Regions from separate parts of the Neobacillus oceani genome, predicted to be linked through region 1. Evidence: a T-box and tRNA genes for the amino acid it is inferred to sense, from the RefSeq annotation. Region 1 holds a T-box; the other holds one or more tRNA genes.
What was found. The T-box of region 1 lies ahead of serS (serine--tRNA ligase). A T-box ahead of a tRNA ligase gene usually reads a tRNA of that ligase, here a tRNA-Ser.
Positions count from the first base shown of each region.

Region 1 (6,527 bases):
TGCTCGAAACGACCAGCATTCCAAGGAAGGAATTCAGGCCGGGTACCGATGACGTCATTAAAATGGAAAACTGGAACTGGATGCTTCCAGAGCTTGTGTTTAAATACCCTGGGGTTGATGGCCTGAAAACCGGGACGACTGACTTTGCCGGTTACTGCTTCACAGGAACGGCAAGCCGTGATGGCAAACGTTTCATCACAGTCGTAATGGATGCGAAAAATGCATCAGGCAAAGGGGATTATAAGGCCCGTTTTGATGAAACAAGAAAAATGTTCGATTATGCTTTTACAAATTACACCAAAACAGAAATTCTCCCTGCAGATTCTGCGATAAAAGGGAAGAAAACCGTTAATGTTATAAAGGGGAAGGAAGACAAGGTAAATATCCGGACGAAAGATCCGATTTCGTTGATTATCAAAAACGGTGAAAAGGATAATTACAAACCTGTTCTCGTCCTCGACAAAAAGAAAGTAAATAGCAAAGGTGAAATGACTGCCCCTATTAAAAAGGGAGAAGTCGTCGGCTATGTGACCCTGGAAGCGAAGAATGGCAATAAAGCTACCTTCCTTACAGACAAAGGGCAAGGCAGCGTAACCTCCCCGGTCATCGCGACTGAAAATGTTGAAAAAGCAAATTGGTTTGTCCTAATGATGGGCGGGATTGGCGGCTTCTTCGCTGATTTATGGGGAAGCATTGTTTCCGGCATTAAAGGGTTGTTTTAAGTCGGCAGCTTTGCGGTTTAGTTAGATTGGAAACGTATGAGGATAGGCTCTTGTCTTGACAGGGGCCTATTTTTCATAGATTATTTTAATAATAAGGACTATTCCAATCGGTATAGTCTCTTTTAGAAAACATATTATAATTCCAGGGGGAAATGACAGTGAATACAGGTACTGACCGTGTTAAAAGAGGTATGGCTGAAATGCAAAAAGGCGGCGTCATCATGGACGTTGTCAACGCGGAACAGGCAAAAATTGCGGAGGAAGCAGGCGCTGTAGCTGTTATGGCCCTAGAGCGTGTACCTTCTGATATCCGCGCTGCAGGCGGAGTTGCCCGTATGGCTGACCCACGTATTGTTGAAGAAGTCATGAATGCCGTTTCAATTCCGGTCATGGCAAAAGCACGTATCGGCCACATTGTTGAGGCGCGTGTCCTTGAAGCGATGGGCGTGGATTATATTGATGAAAGTGAAGTTCTGACTCCGGCGGATGAAGAGTACCACTTGAATAAAAGGGACTACACCGTTCCATTTGTCTGTGGCTGCCGCGACCTCGGAGAAGCTGCCCGCCGGATTGGCGAGGGAGCATCAATGCTCCGGACAAAGGGTGAGCCGGGAACCGGGAACATTGTTGAAGCGGTACGGCACATCCGCAAGGTAAACGCCCAGGTCCGAAAAGTCGTGAACATGAACGAAGACGAACTAATGACAGAAGCAAAGCTGCTTGGCGCGCCATACGAGCTGCTACTTGAAATTAAGCGCCTTGGCCGCCTGCCGGTTGTCAACTTTGCCGCTGGCGGAGTTGCAACTCCCGCGGACGCTGCTTTAATGATGCAGCTAGGCGCTGACGGAGTATTCGTTGGTTCAGGTATTTTTAAGTCCGAAAACCCTGCACTTTTTGCAAAAGCGATTGTCGAAGCGACTACCCACTACCAGGATTACAAACTCATCGCCGAATTGTCGAAAAACCTCGGTACTCCTATGAAAGGGATTGAAATTTCTTCCCTTGCCATGGCTGATCGTATGCAGGAACGCGGCTGGTAATATGGTTAAGATTGGTGTATTGGCCTTACAGGGTGCAGTCAGGGAGCATGTCCAGTCGGTCATTGCATCCGGAGCCGAGGCCGTAGAGGTTAAAACAGTCGGGCAGCTAAAGGACTTGGACGGGCTGATCCTTCCAGGCGGCGAAAGCACGAAGATGAGGAAACTCATTGATAAATACGGGTTCATGGAAGAACTAAGAGCCTTTGCGGCTTCCGGAAGGCCGATGTTCGGAACATGCGCGGGGCTGATTCTTTTGGCAAAAAATATCGTCGGATACGATGAACCCCACATTGGCGTGATGGATGTGACGGTTGAGCGGAATTCCTTTGGCCGACAGCGTGAAAGCTTTGAAGCGGACCTTGAAATCAAAGGGGTAGCCAATGCGTTCACAGCTGTATTTATCCGAGCTCCGCATATCGTTGAAGTGGGTGAAGGGGTCGAAGTACTTGCTACTCACAATGATAGGATTGTAGCTGCAAGGCAGGGGCAATTCCTGGGCTGTTCCTTCCATCCAGAGCTCACGGAAGACCATAGGCTCGCCGCCTACTTTATCAAAATGGCGGAAGAGGCGAAATACGGGCAGCCTGCATAAAGAGCGGGAATAAAGTATTTGCAATAAGGCGATAATTGTAGTACATTAAAAAGTACAAATTTACAATAGTGGAAAAGCGTTGAGAGGAAAAAGTAGCGGGAATCCCACTCTTAAGAGAGCCGGTGGCAGGTGCGAACCGGTGTGTGGCGCCTGTGAATCCGTCCTTGAGCAAAGCATGGAACGCCTTTTGGCAAGTAAGTGCTTTCGGGTCAAACCGTTATGAAATTGAGGTGGGCTGCTGTGTGCGGCCAACCAGGGTGGCAACGCGGGTTAACTCCCGTCCCTGTTTTGGGGACGGGAGTTTTTTGCGTCCAAAAAAACAGCCCCGCCTCAACTGAACAAAAGAAAAAGGAGTGTTTGAGCATGCTGGATATTAAAGTATTGCGCGCGGATTTTGAAGGAGTGAAGAAGAGGCTTCAGCATCGCGGCGAAGACCTCACAGACCTTGGGAAGTTCGAGAGCCTGGACAGGAAAAGGCGTGATTTGATTGTCGAGGCCGAACAGCTGAAGGGAAAACGGAATGAGGTATCCCAGCAGGTTGCTGCTTTAAAGCGCGAGAAAAAAGATGCGGACCAGCTGATTGCTGAAATGCGCGAGGTCGGCGACCGCATTAAGGAGCTCGATGACGAGCTTCGAGGGGTGGAGGAAGAGCTCGATATGCTTTTATTGAGCATCCCGAACTTGCCGCATGAAAGCGTTCCGGTTGGGGAAACGGAAGACGAGAACGTAGAAATCAAAAAGTGGGGGGAAGTACGAAATTTCGGCTTTGAGCCTAAGCCCCATTGGGATATTGCCGACAATCTCAAAATCCTTGATTTTGAGCGGGCCACAAAGGTTACTGGAAGCCGGTTTGTTTTTTACAAAGGGCTCGGTGCGCGGCTTGAGCGGGCATTGATGAATTTTATGCTCGACCTTCATGTGGATGAGCACGGCTACAAAGAGGTGCTTCCTCCATACCTGGTAAACCGGACTAGTATGACAGGCACTGGCCAGCTTCCAAAATTTGAAGAAGACGCCTTCCTGATTGAAAGCGAGGATTACTTCCTGATTCCGACTGCCGAAGTACCCGTAACGAACCTTCATAGGGATGAAATTTTGAATGGAGACCAGCTGCCGATTCGCTATGCGGCGTACAGCGCTTGCTTCCGTTCCGAGGCAGGATCTGCCGGCCGTGATACACGAGGGCTTATCCGCCAGCATCAGTTTAACAAGGTGGAACTAGTGAAATTCGTAAAGCCTGAGGATTCTTACGATGAGCTTGAAAAGCTTACTGCTGACGCGGAAAAGGTACTGCAGCTTCTCGGGCTTCCATACCGTGTCCTAAGCATGTGTACAGGCGACCTGGGCTTTACCGCCGCCAAAAAGTACGATATCGAAGTGTGGATTCCAAGCTATAACACGTACCGTGAAATCTCTTCTTGCAGTAATTTTGAAGCTTTCCAGGCAAGAAGGGCGAATATCCGCTTCCGCCGCGAACCAGGCGCGAAACCTGAACACCTCCACACTCTGAACGGTTCCGGCCTCGCAATCGGGCGTACAGTCGCAGCGATTCTTGAGAACTACCAGCAGGAAGATGGAACTGTCACCATCCCTGAAGTGCTAAGACCGTACATGGGCGGACGGACAGAAATTAAGCCTGACTAAAGAAATCGGGACGGGAGATTATCCCGTCCTTTTTTTAAAAACAACCAAGGTTTCCAGTTGACATGAACGTCCAACCTATAGTAATATAACCTTTGTCGAAACGGAGGAATACCCAAGTCTGGCTGAAGGGATCGGTCTTGAAAACCGACAGGCGGGTTAAACCGCGCGGGGGTTCGAATCCCTCTTCCTCCGCCATTTATTCGATTATGTATGACCAACGCGCATAAAACTGGAGACAAAATCCGCCGCAACGCGAAACGCCTGCGGCGGTTTTTTTTATATTGTTGAGTAGATTAATCCTTTAGTTGCATGGTTAGCTCGTCGATCATTTTATCGGCATCTTCCACGGTAACCCCCCCGGTTAAAAAGAACTCGAGATAATAAGAACCTTCTTCCTTCTTGCCCTCCATTCAACCACCCCATTTCTCCTTATATATAACTGACGACGCACAAATGCTTTACGGCTCACTTTTTTCTATTCAAAACTTAATGAACTGTTAGGCGGGATAAAGCCCGAGCCACATTCCTGCTCCAACTAAAAAACGCATACCAGCTAATCAGCCGGTATGCGTTTTAGTAAAAAGGATTTCGTTCAATTTATTATCAACTTCCCTGCACACCCGTGCGGCATCTTCGGGGCGGTTGACAATATCGGTTACATCCATGTCGATGACGAGCACTTCACTGGCTTTATAGTGGTTAAAGACCCATTCATCATAGCCTTTCCATACCTCGAAGTAGTACTCCTTCAACTCTGGGTTGATTTCAAAACTCCTACCGCGTGACATAATCCGTTCAATAACGGTATCAAAGGAGCCTTTCAAGTAAACCATAAGCTCCGGAGCTTTTTTTGGAAGTTCATTGATTTCTTCCATCATATTGTCGGCAAGGTCTTCATAAATTCTGAATTCAAGCTCGGATATCCGTCCAAGTTTTTTATTCACATAGGCAAAATACCAATCCTCATAAATCGACCTGTCCTGGATCGTATAAAGAGGCTCGTGCCAGCTGATGCATTCCTTTACCGTTTTAAACCGTTTATTCAAAAAGAATAACTGAAGAAGGAAAGGAATCCTTTTTGCATCCAATTCTTCCGGGGTCAATTCATAATAAAGCGGGAGAATCGGATTATCATCCACCGTTTCGTAAAATACTTTGCTGTCTATTCCCTTGCTTTGATAATGCTCATTCAATAAATCCGCCACGCTTGTTTTGCCAAGGCCAATCATGCCGCCGATTACGATACTCAAATAATTTCCCCGTCCTTATAATGTATTGGTCCAGCTGCTTTTTGCCAGCGATAATGAGAGGTCCGAAAGAATGGTGTCCAAGTCCTCTTCGTTTTTTACGAAATCCATTATATCGCCGTTATAGCGAAGAACCGGAATTTCGGGATGCTGCTTCTCAAAGGCTTCGATCGCCTCTTCATAGTCACGCGACAATTGTTCTAGATAGAGAGGACTGATATTCTTTTCGACTTCGCGCCCCCGCATCGCAATTCTCGCCAGCAGGGTATCAAGGCTCGCATTTAAATAAATGACAACATTTGGTTTTGGCATATCCTCGGTGAGGATTTGATAAATTTTAAAATACTTTTTGTACTCCTCGTTGTTCAGGGTCCTCTGCGCAAAAATCAAGTTCTTGATTATATGATAATCTGCGACAACAGGTTGATTTTTAACCAGATAATGGGTATTAATGTCGCCAAGCTGCTTAAAACGGTTGCAAAGGAAAAACATTTCCGTCTGGAAGCTCCACTCTTCAATGTTTTCGTAAAACTTACCGAGGAAAGGATTTTCATCCACGATTTCTCTTAACAAAGCAAATTGATAATGATCGGCAATTGCTTTTGCAAGAGATGTTTTTCCAACACCAATCGGCCCTTCAACAGTAATAAAGGGAGTTTCCCCCATTGCATGTCCTCCTTCTCCGCTCACTAACTAGTGTGTATACGCCCATGTGCCAGTTATGTAAGAATTATAAAAAATAAGAAATAAGTAGAATTATGTCGTAATTAGACAAATTGTATTTTACCATAATCCAGGCTACTACGGATATGGAATATTTATGGGTGGAAAGAATTGTACATCCCATGCCTTGATTTTACAGGATTTAGGGAGAAAAAATATTTTTGAAATCAGATTATTGAAGGCAAATCGAAAAATGAAAAGGCCGCCTAAAAAAGGCCGCCTGAGTTATTTTAGGAGGTAGTCCGCTTTGTCACGTTGAAATTTTCCGTTATAAGGAGCCAGTTTTGCGGGAAGGAAAGGCCAAGCTTCCAATAACTCATTCCCCGTAAATTAAGCTCTTTAATCAAATCGAATTTGGCCTGAATGGAGCGGGCGTCTTCAAACCAGACCTCATGCTGACGCCCATCCCTGGTGTACCTAAAGAAAGGGGCCTGGGCGGTTGCATCATACTGAATAGGAACGTTGTTTTCTGCTGCGATCCGGATTGCCTGCTGCGGGCTAACCGCCCTGGCGATGCTTCCCTGGACAAAAGGGAGGGTCCAATCATAACCATACAGAT
Region 1 is NZ_CP143543.1:30,099-36,625, forward strand. It holds gene V1499_RS00130 (serine hydrolase) at 1-722, shown strand, start outside; gene pdxS (pyridoxal 5'-phosphate synthase lyase subunit PdxS) at 875-1,762, shown strand; gene pdxT (pyridoxal 5'-phosphate synthase glutaminase subunit PdxT) at 1,764-2,354, shown strand; T-box leader at 2,425-2,642, shown strand; gene serS (serine--tRNA ligase) at 2,718-3,998, shown strand; tRNA gene V1499_RS00150 (tRNA-Ser) at 4,101-4,193, shown strand; gene V1499_RS00155 (deoxynucleoside kinase) at 4,556-5,248, opposite strand; gene V1499_RS00160 (deoxynucleoside kinase) at 5,264-5,911, opposite strand; gene V1499_RS00165 (glycosyl hydrolase family 18 protein) at 6,199-6,527, opposite strand, start outside.

Region 2 (6,527 bases), 2.1 Mb from region 1:
TCAATAATTTAATCCACATCGTAGAAACAGAAAATTTGGATGGCATTGACCTCGATTTTGAACATCCCCGGACAGAACGGGATGCGGCCAACCTGGAACTTCTTGCGCAAGAGCTAAGCGAAAGGCTTAGGCCTGCTAAAAAGGAACTGTCCATTGCAGTCCATTCAAAAATAAACGCGGTTACCGGCGAAACAGTTGAATCGGTTATTTATACGCCTGGTATCTTCAAGGCTGCCGACCATGTGAACATCATGGCATATGACGGCCAGTGGGACGGTGGCTATCATGCCAAAAACCTTGCTCCTTATGGTTTCACTAAAAACATTGTCCGTTATTGGTCCAGCATGTTTGATCAACTTGGCATACCCAGGGAAAAGCTTGTCCTAGGCTTGCCGCTCTATGGGCAGCCTGAAAATCAGGAAGCAAAACAAGTGTCCTATGCTGCAATCGTCGAAAATTACCCGTCTTACGCCAGGGAAGACACTATCGCAATGAACGGCACGGTTTATTTCTATAATGGGGTGGAAACTGTTAAGAAAAAAACGAGGTTGGCAATGGCAAATAATTTTGGAGGATTGATGCTCTGGGAGGCGGGCCATGACAGCAAAGGTGAAACAAGTCTGGCCAGGGCTATCGGGGACGAAATGAAAAGCATCTCCTTCTCTGCTGCAAAGGGAAACTCGCATAGAAAATAAACGGAAGGGGCAGCAACAGCCAGCCCCTTCCGCTTATCAGTCTTCCATTTCTTCCTGATCCATCAATTCCTCGAACGCACGCGCGACTTTGTCAAACTCCTCATCTGACTGGATGGCGTCCAGGTCGCCTTCCTCATCGACTTTCAGGAAAAAAATATCAATGTCATCATCCGTCTCTTCCTGCAGGTCCTCAAGGAAGCTTACAGCCGCATACGGGGTACCGTCAACTTCCATTATGGCCAGTACCTCAACCTGCGCTTCCTCATTATTTTCATCGCTTATGGTAAAGATTTCGCCTACTTCAATTTTTTCCATCATGCTTCCCCTCACTTTAAAAGAATGCTTTCTTTCATTGTTTTCCCTTTGGAGAACAAATTAATGCCTACAAACATTCAATCAGGAATCAAATTCCTTTATTTTTGCCAGTTTTTCGACCAGCACCATACACCTTTTTCCGTCAAGTTCGAATATGTACATGGAATTTTCCTTTTCTACAAGGAGTTTCCTGAATTGAATATCGCCTTCCATGTTATTCTCTTTAACGAGCTCTGTCAATTTATGAAAAATTTGTTCTTTATTCGGTTCAATGGTTGAAGCAATCTTGATCGGCATCGGCATTCCCGGAATTTTATAGGTCACTAGAATCACTGTATCCAAATGGCTTCACTCCTTACATGGACAATTCGACACTTCATGTGTTTTCCCTGCACGGGATGAAAAAACTTTTTCGCCGCCCTGCAATTGTTTATACTTAAAATAAAAACTGTTATTGGGAGACTCGTTATGGATAAAAAAGACCTGCAAGAACAGATCATCCAGAACTATCAGGCTGATGAAAAGATGATGATCCTTATTTTTGCCCAATGGTGCGTTAATAATGGGTTAGACCCGGAAGAACTGTATTTGAGTGCCTATCCGGGACAGAAAGGAAACCATGCTTTACGGGAAGCCATAGAGCTCACTGTTCCAAAAGAGGAAGCCGGAGAAGTGCCGGACAATACCGTTCTTGGCGCTTTATCCCTTTTTGGCAACGACGATCTTGCTTTCATTGTATCCGAAGAAATCCGCAGACGAAAGAGAAAAGGGGACGCCGAATAACTGTAGAAGGATTGGACAAACTAGAGCGGAAAGCCTGTAGCTCAACGGCAGAGCGGCCGCGGCCTGGATTGCCAGGCTGATGCGCATCTAGCGGGTTCAATTCCCGCCGGGCTTTTGGAAAAATGCTTCTAAGATGGTCTTAATAAATCAGGCATGCCCATGAACCCGGCATGCCTTTTCCTGTTTATTCTTCGTATTCGATGGTAATGCCTGATTCGTGCCTTTTCGAAATAATTTTATCCGCTTTTCTATTTTCCTTCGATTTGAACACAATGTCAAAATCATAATCCGGTGGATAGAGTTCGCTAGCCGCAATTTTTAGTTCCAGGCGCTTATGATTGTATTTCTTCTTTTCCCCTTTTACCTGGACGATGTAATTCCCCAGCTCATCAGGGCCTTTATAAATAATCCCGTATTCGTTCCCTGGAGAAATCACGACATTGTCCCCCATGTTAAAAGAAGCTACTGCCTTCGCTGCGCCATTCATTTCATTTTTCACCCTTTGCTGGTGCCGGTTGACGATCATTTGTCGTTCCATTTCGATTAGTCGCCGATTATCTGTTACTAAATGGGAATAATCTTTTTCTTCCCTGTAGGTGATCCGGTGCGCTCTCTTAATTAGTTCCGGATGCATGCCCAGTTTCAGCGCTATCGCAAACGCCTGGCTCTTGCCGCCCTTGCCGATGGTCAGCCTGTATGTTGGCTGAAGCGTATCAAGGTCAAATTCCATTGACCCGTTCATAAAACCGTAGTGCTGATTGGCAAAATCCTTTATTTCGCTGTAATGCGTCGTCGCCAGCAAGGTAGCGCCTTTTGCATAAAGTTGCTCAAGGATGGCGGCCGCAAGCCCCATCCCTTCTCCCGGGTCCGTTCCAGATCCGAGTTCATCAAGAAGGACGAGGGTGAGGTCATTTGTTTCCTTCAGGATTTCAATAATGTTTACAATTCTTGAACTGAATGTGCTCAAGTTATCCAAAATGCTTTGCCCGTCGCCGATATCAACGAGGATTTTCTGATAGACAGCAATCTCACTCCCCTCTGAAACCGGGATAAAGAGACCAGATTGTACCATCAACGCCAGCAGTCCCACCGTTTTGATCGCGACTGTTTTCCCTCCGGTATTTGGGCCGGTAATGACAAGCGCGTTCTCCGGGCTGCCAATCGCTATCGTAAAGGGAACAGCCTTGCTGGCGAGCAGCGGATGCCTGGCGCCTTTAAGGTTCATAACATGCGATTCATTGACCGAAACCTTTTTGCCGTTAATAGCACGTGCATATTTCGCTTTTGCAAACAAGAAATCGTAATGGACCATCGTTTCCACCGCCAAGCGGATTTTCTGCTCATTTGCTTCTACAAGCCCGGTCAAATAGGAAAGGATTTTCTGGACTTCGGCTTCCTCGTCCGACTTCAGCCACAATAGATGTTCGGAAAAAGCGGCTATTTCCTCTGGTTCGATGAACAGTGTCGACCCGGAAGCAGATGTATCAAGCACCGCCCCTTTAACCTTTGTCCGGTATTCCTTTTTTACCGAAATGACATACCGCCCGTCTCGCTGGCTAATGATATGATCCTGCAAATACGGTTTGTATTTATTGGAGCGGACCATTTGCTGCACTTTTTCCTTGAGCCGTTCCTCCTGGATGGCGAGTTGCTTCCGGATTTTTAAAAGCTCTTTGCTCGCATAGTCATCAACAGCGCCATGCCGGATGCAGCGGATGATTTCTTCAGCGAGGGCAGGCAGTTCATCGATTGAATAAATATAGCTGGATACCCTTGGAGCCACGTATTCCTTATCCTTCATAAATCGCTTCATTTTCCCGCAGCAATCCAGGAAATCATAAAGCCTGCTGAATTGCTCCGGCCTAAGCGCGACTCCTTTATTCAGCCCTTCCAACAACGTGTCGATTCCCTCGAGGCCATGTACGGGAACACTTGTGCTGATCGCCATGATTTGCTCCGCTTCCGCAAGTTCGTCTAGTAGCACCCTAATTTGTATAAGGTTAGTTGACGGAACCAGGCTGGCAATCCTGGCTTTTCCCGCACTGGTCAAAGCATGGGCGGAAAGCTCTTCTTTGATTTTGCAAAAGTCCAATGTAGTAAATGTGTGTTCGTTCAATTTTTTTCCCTCCAAAAATAAAAATAGCCACGCTGAACAATGTCAACGCGGCTCCGCAAAGAAGCGGATATGTTCCGCTTTCTTAATCCTTTTGGCAAAAAGCCATTATAACTCTTAATAAAACCCCGATCGACGGGTTGTTGTAGAGTTAAAAAAGCATTGGTTGCCTAACCAAAATAAATAGCTGTGCACAAAGGTACACAGCTACAACGGTTAAAGGATTGTATGCTTGTATGGCCATTGTTCTTAACTTTCATTCCAGGCCACACCTAAATAAGCTTTCCCCAAAACATTCATTTTGGAGGAAAACACGGCCAGAATGAGTGTATCCAATTGATTGGATTAGTTAAGAACGGCTCCCGACATAAAACATACTCCCTTAAAAGGCTATATTGGTTTTCATTGAAATAGTATCATAGGGAAATCAGCAAAGTAAAGCGGCAGCAGCAGAAAAATTTACCCTTTTTCAATGATTTTTTGGCAAACTTCATCTCCAAATTTCCAGGTGGATGCCGTCCCTCCAAGATCAGGCGTCAAGGCCGTGCCTTCCTCCAGAACTTGCTGTAGTGATTCCATTAGGACCGCCGACAGCTCGTATTCACCAAGATGGTCCAACATCATCCCGGCGCACCATATGGCGGCAGTCGGGTTTGCAATTCCTTTTCCGGCGATATCCGGAGCCGATCCATGGACCGGTTCGAACATGGACGGGAAATCCTTTTCAGGATTGATGTTCGCGGAAGGCGCGATGCCGAGTCCCCCGACAATTGCTGCTCCGAGGTCTGTAAGGATATCGCCAAACAGGTTCGAGGCGACGACTACTTCAAATGTTTCCGGTTTTGTAACGAAAAATGCGGCGAGGGCATCGATATGGGTAATTTCGGTTATGACGTCAGGATACTCGCTGTTTATTTTCCTGACGTATTCATCCCAGAACGGCATTGAATGGTTAATGCCGTTTGATTTTGTAGCCGCCGTCAGCTTTTTTCTTTTTCCCTGCCTGCTTGCTAGAGAAAAGGCATAGCGCAAGACCCGTTCGACCCCATGTCTTGTAAAAACGGCGCTTTGAATAGCCATATCCATCGCAGTGCCTTCATACATCCGCCCGCCGATGCTGGAATATTCGCCTTCATTGTTTTCCCTGATTACGATAAAATCGAGGTCCCGCAGGTCTTTTCCCGCCAGTGGAGATTTCAATCCCCTTAACAGCTTAACAGGGCGAAGGTTGATATACTGCTGGAATTGGCGCCGGATCGGCAATAACAGCCCCCAAAGGGAAACATGGTCCGGAACGCCTGGATAACCGACTGCGCCAAGGTAGATTGAATCATATCCCTTCAGCTGTTCAAGCCCATTTTCCGGCATCATCACGCCATTTTTCAGGTAATACTCACAACTCCAATCAAATTCCTGATAGTCGAATTTCAGCCCGCCATCAAGCTTGCACAGCGCTTCCAGTACTTTTCTTCCTTCACCGATGACATCCACTCCGACTCCGTCCCCCGGAATAAGGGCAATTGAATAATGCCTAGTCATTTTTTATCCCCATTTCATTTAAATACTTCGGGGTTCCCGACATAATCAGGTTTTTCTCCTTTTACTGCCTGGAGGATATTCTTCGCAACGGTTGTTGACATAATATAATTACATTCAACTGTCGTCCCGCCGACATGCGGGGTGACAATTACATTTGGAAGCGACAAAATTGGATCACCCGGTTTTGGCGGCTCAGGATCGAATACATCTAGAGCTGCTCCTGCGATTTTTTTGTCCTTTAAAACCTCATACAGAGCACCCTGGTCGACAATCCCTCCCCTTGCCGTATTGATAAGGAAAGACGTTGGCTTCATTAGATCAAGCAGATGCCTTCCAACGAGTCCTCGCGTCTGTCCGGTTAAAGGGATATGAAGCGAAATAAAGTCCGATTCGGAGAAAATAGACTCCAGATCCTCTGTGATTGTAATTCCCCACTCCCGTGCCGCACCGTGCTTTTTCTCATTGTATTTACGGACCCATGCGGTAACGTCCATGCCCAACCCGAGTTTCAGGCGTTTGGCGGTTTCTTTTGCAATGCTCCCAAAACCTATGATTCCGGCTTTTTTGCCTTGTAGTTCATACGTTTTAATACGAGTCCTTGATGCGTAATTTCCTTGGCTCATTTCATTGTGGAACGGAATTAGGTTTTTCCCAATCGCCATGATCAGCATGACGGCATGCTCCGCTGTTGAAACAGCGTTGACGGACGGCGCATGAAGGACTGGAATCCCTCTCGATGTTGCATGTACCACATCAATATTATCCAGGCCGACGCCTGCCCCAGAAATCGCCTTAAGATTAGGGGCAGCGTCAATGATATCCCTTGTAATCCTGGCAGGGGCGCGCAGGACAATGCCGTCCACATCAGCGGCCAATTGGCAAAGGTGTTCCGTTTCAATGTTGTCAGTCCTGATCACCTCGGCACCTTCGAGAAGTATTTTTTCACCTTCAGGGTGGTACATGGACAGGATTTGTAAAATTTTTGGCTTCTTCATTCAACAGTCCCTCATTTATCAAATTCGTAAATTTTCAACAATCATGGTCAGTCCCTGGCCACCGCCGATGCAAAGAGTTACAAGACC
Region 2 is NZ_CP143543.1:2,504,140-2,510,666, forward strand. It holds gene V1499_RS12500 (glycoside hydrolase family 18 protein) at 1-695, shown strand, start outside; gene V1499_RS12505 (DUF1292 domain-containing protein) at 732-1,010, opposite strand; gene V1499_RS12510 (hypothetical protein) at 1,092-1,352, opposite strand; gene V1499_RS12515 (hypothetical protein) at 1,479-1,793, shown strand; tRNA gene V1499_RS12520 (tRNA-Ser) at 1,824-1,908, shown strand; gene V1499_RS12525 (endonuclease MutS2) at 1,978-3,909, opposite strand; gene V1499_RS12530 (tartrate dehydrogenase) at 4,366-5,445, opposite strand; gene V1499_RS12535 (hydroxyacid dehydrogenase) at 5,460-6,440, opposite strand; gene V1499_RS12540 (thiolase family protein) at 6,459-6,527, opposite strand, start outside.
Region 2: it has a tRNA-Ser gene. The T-box ahead of serS (serine--tRNA ligase) is inferred to sense a tRNA for this amino acid. The anticodon was not compared.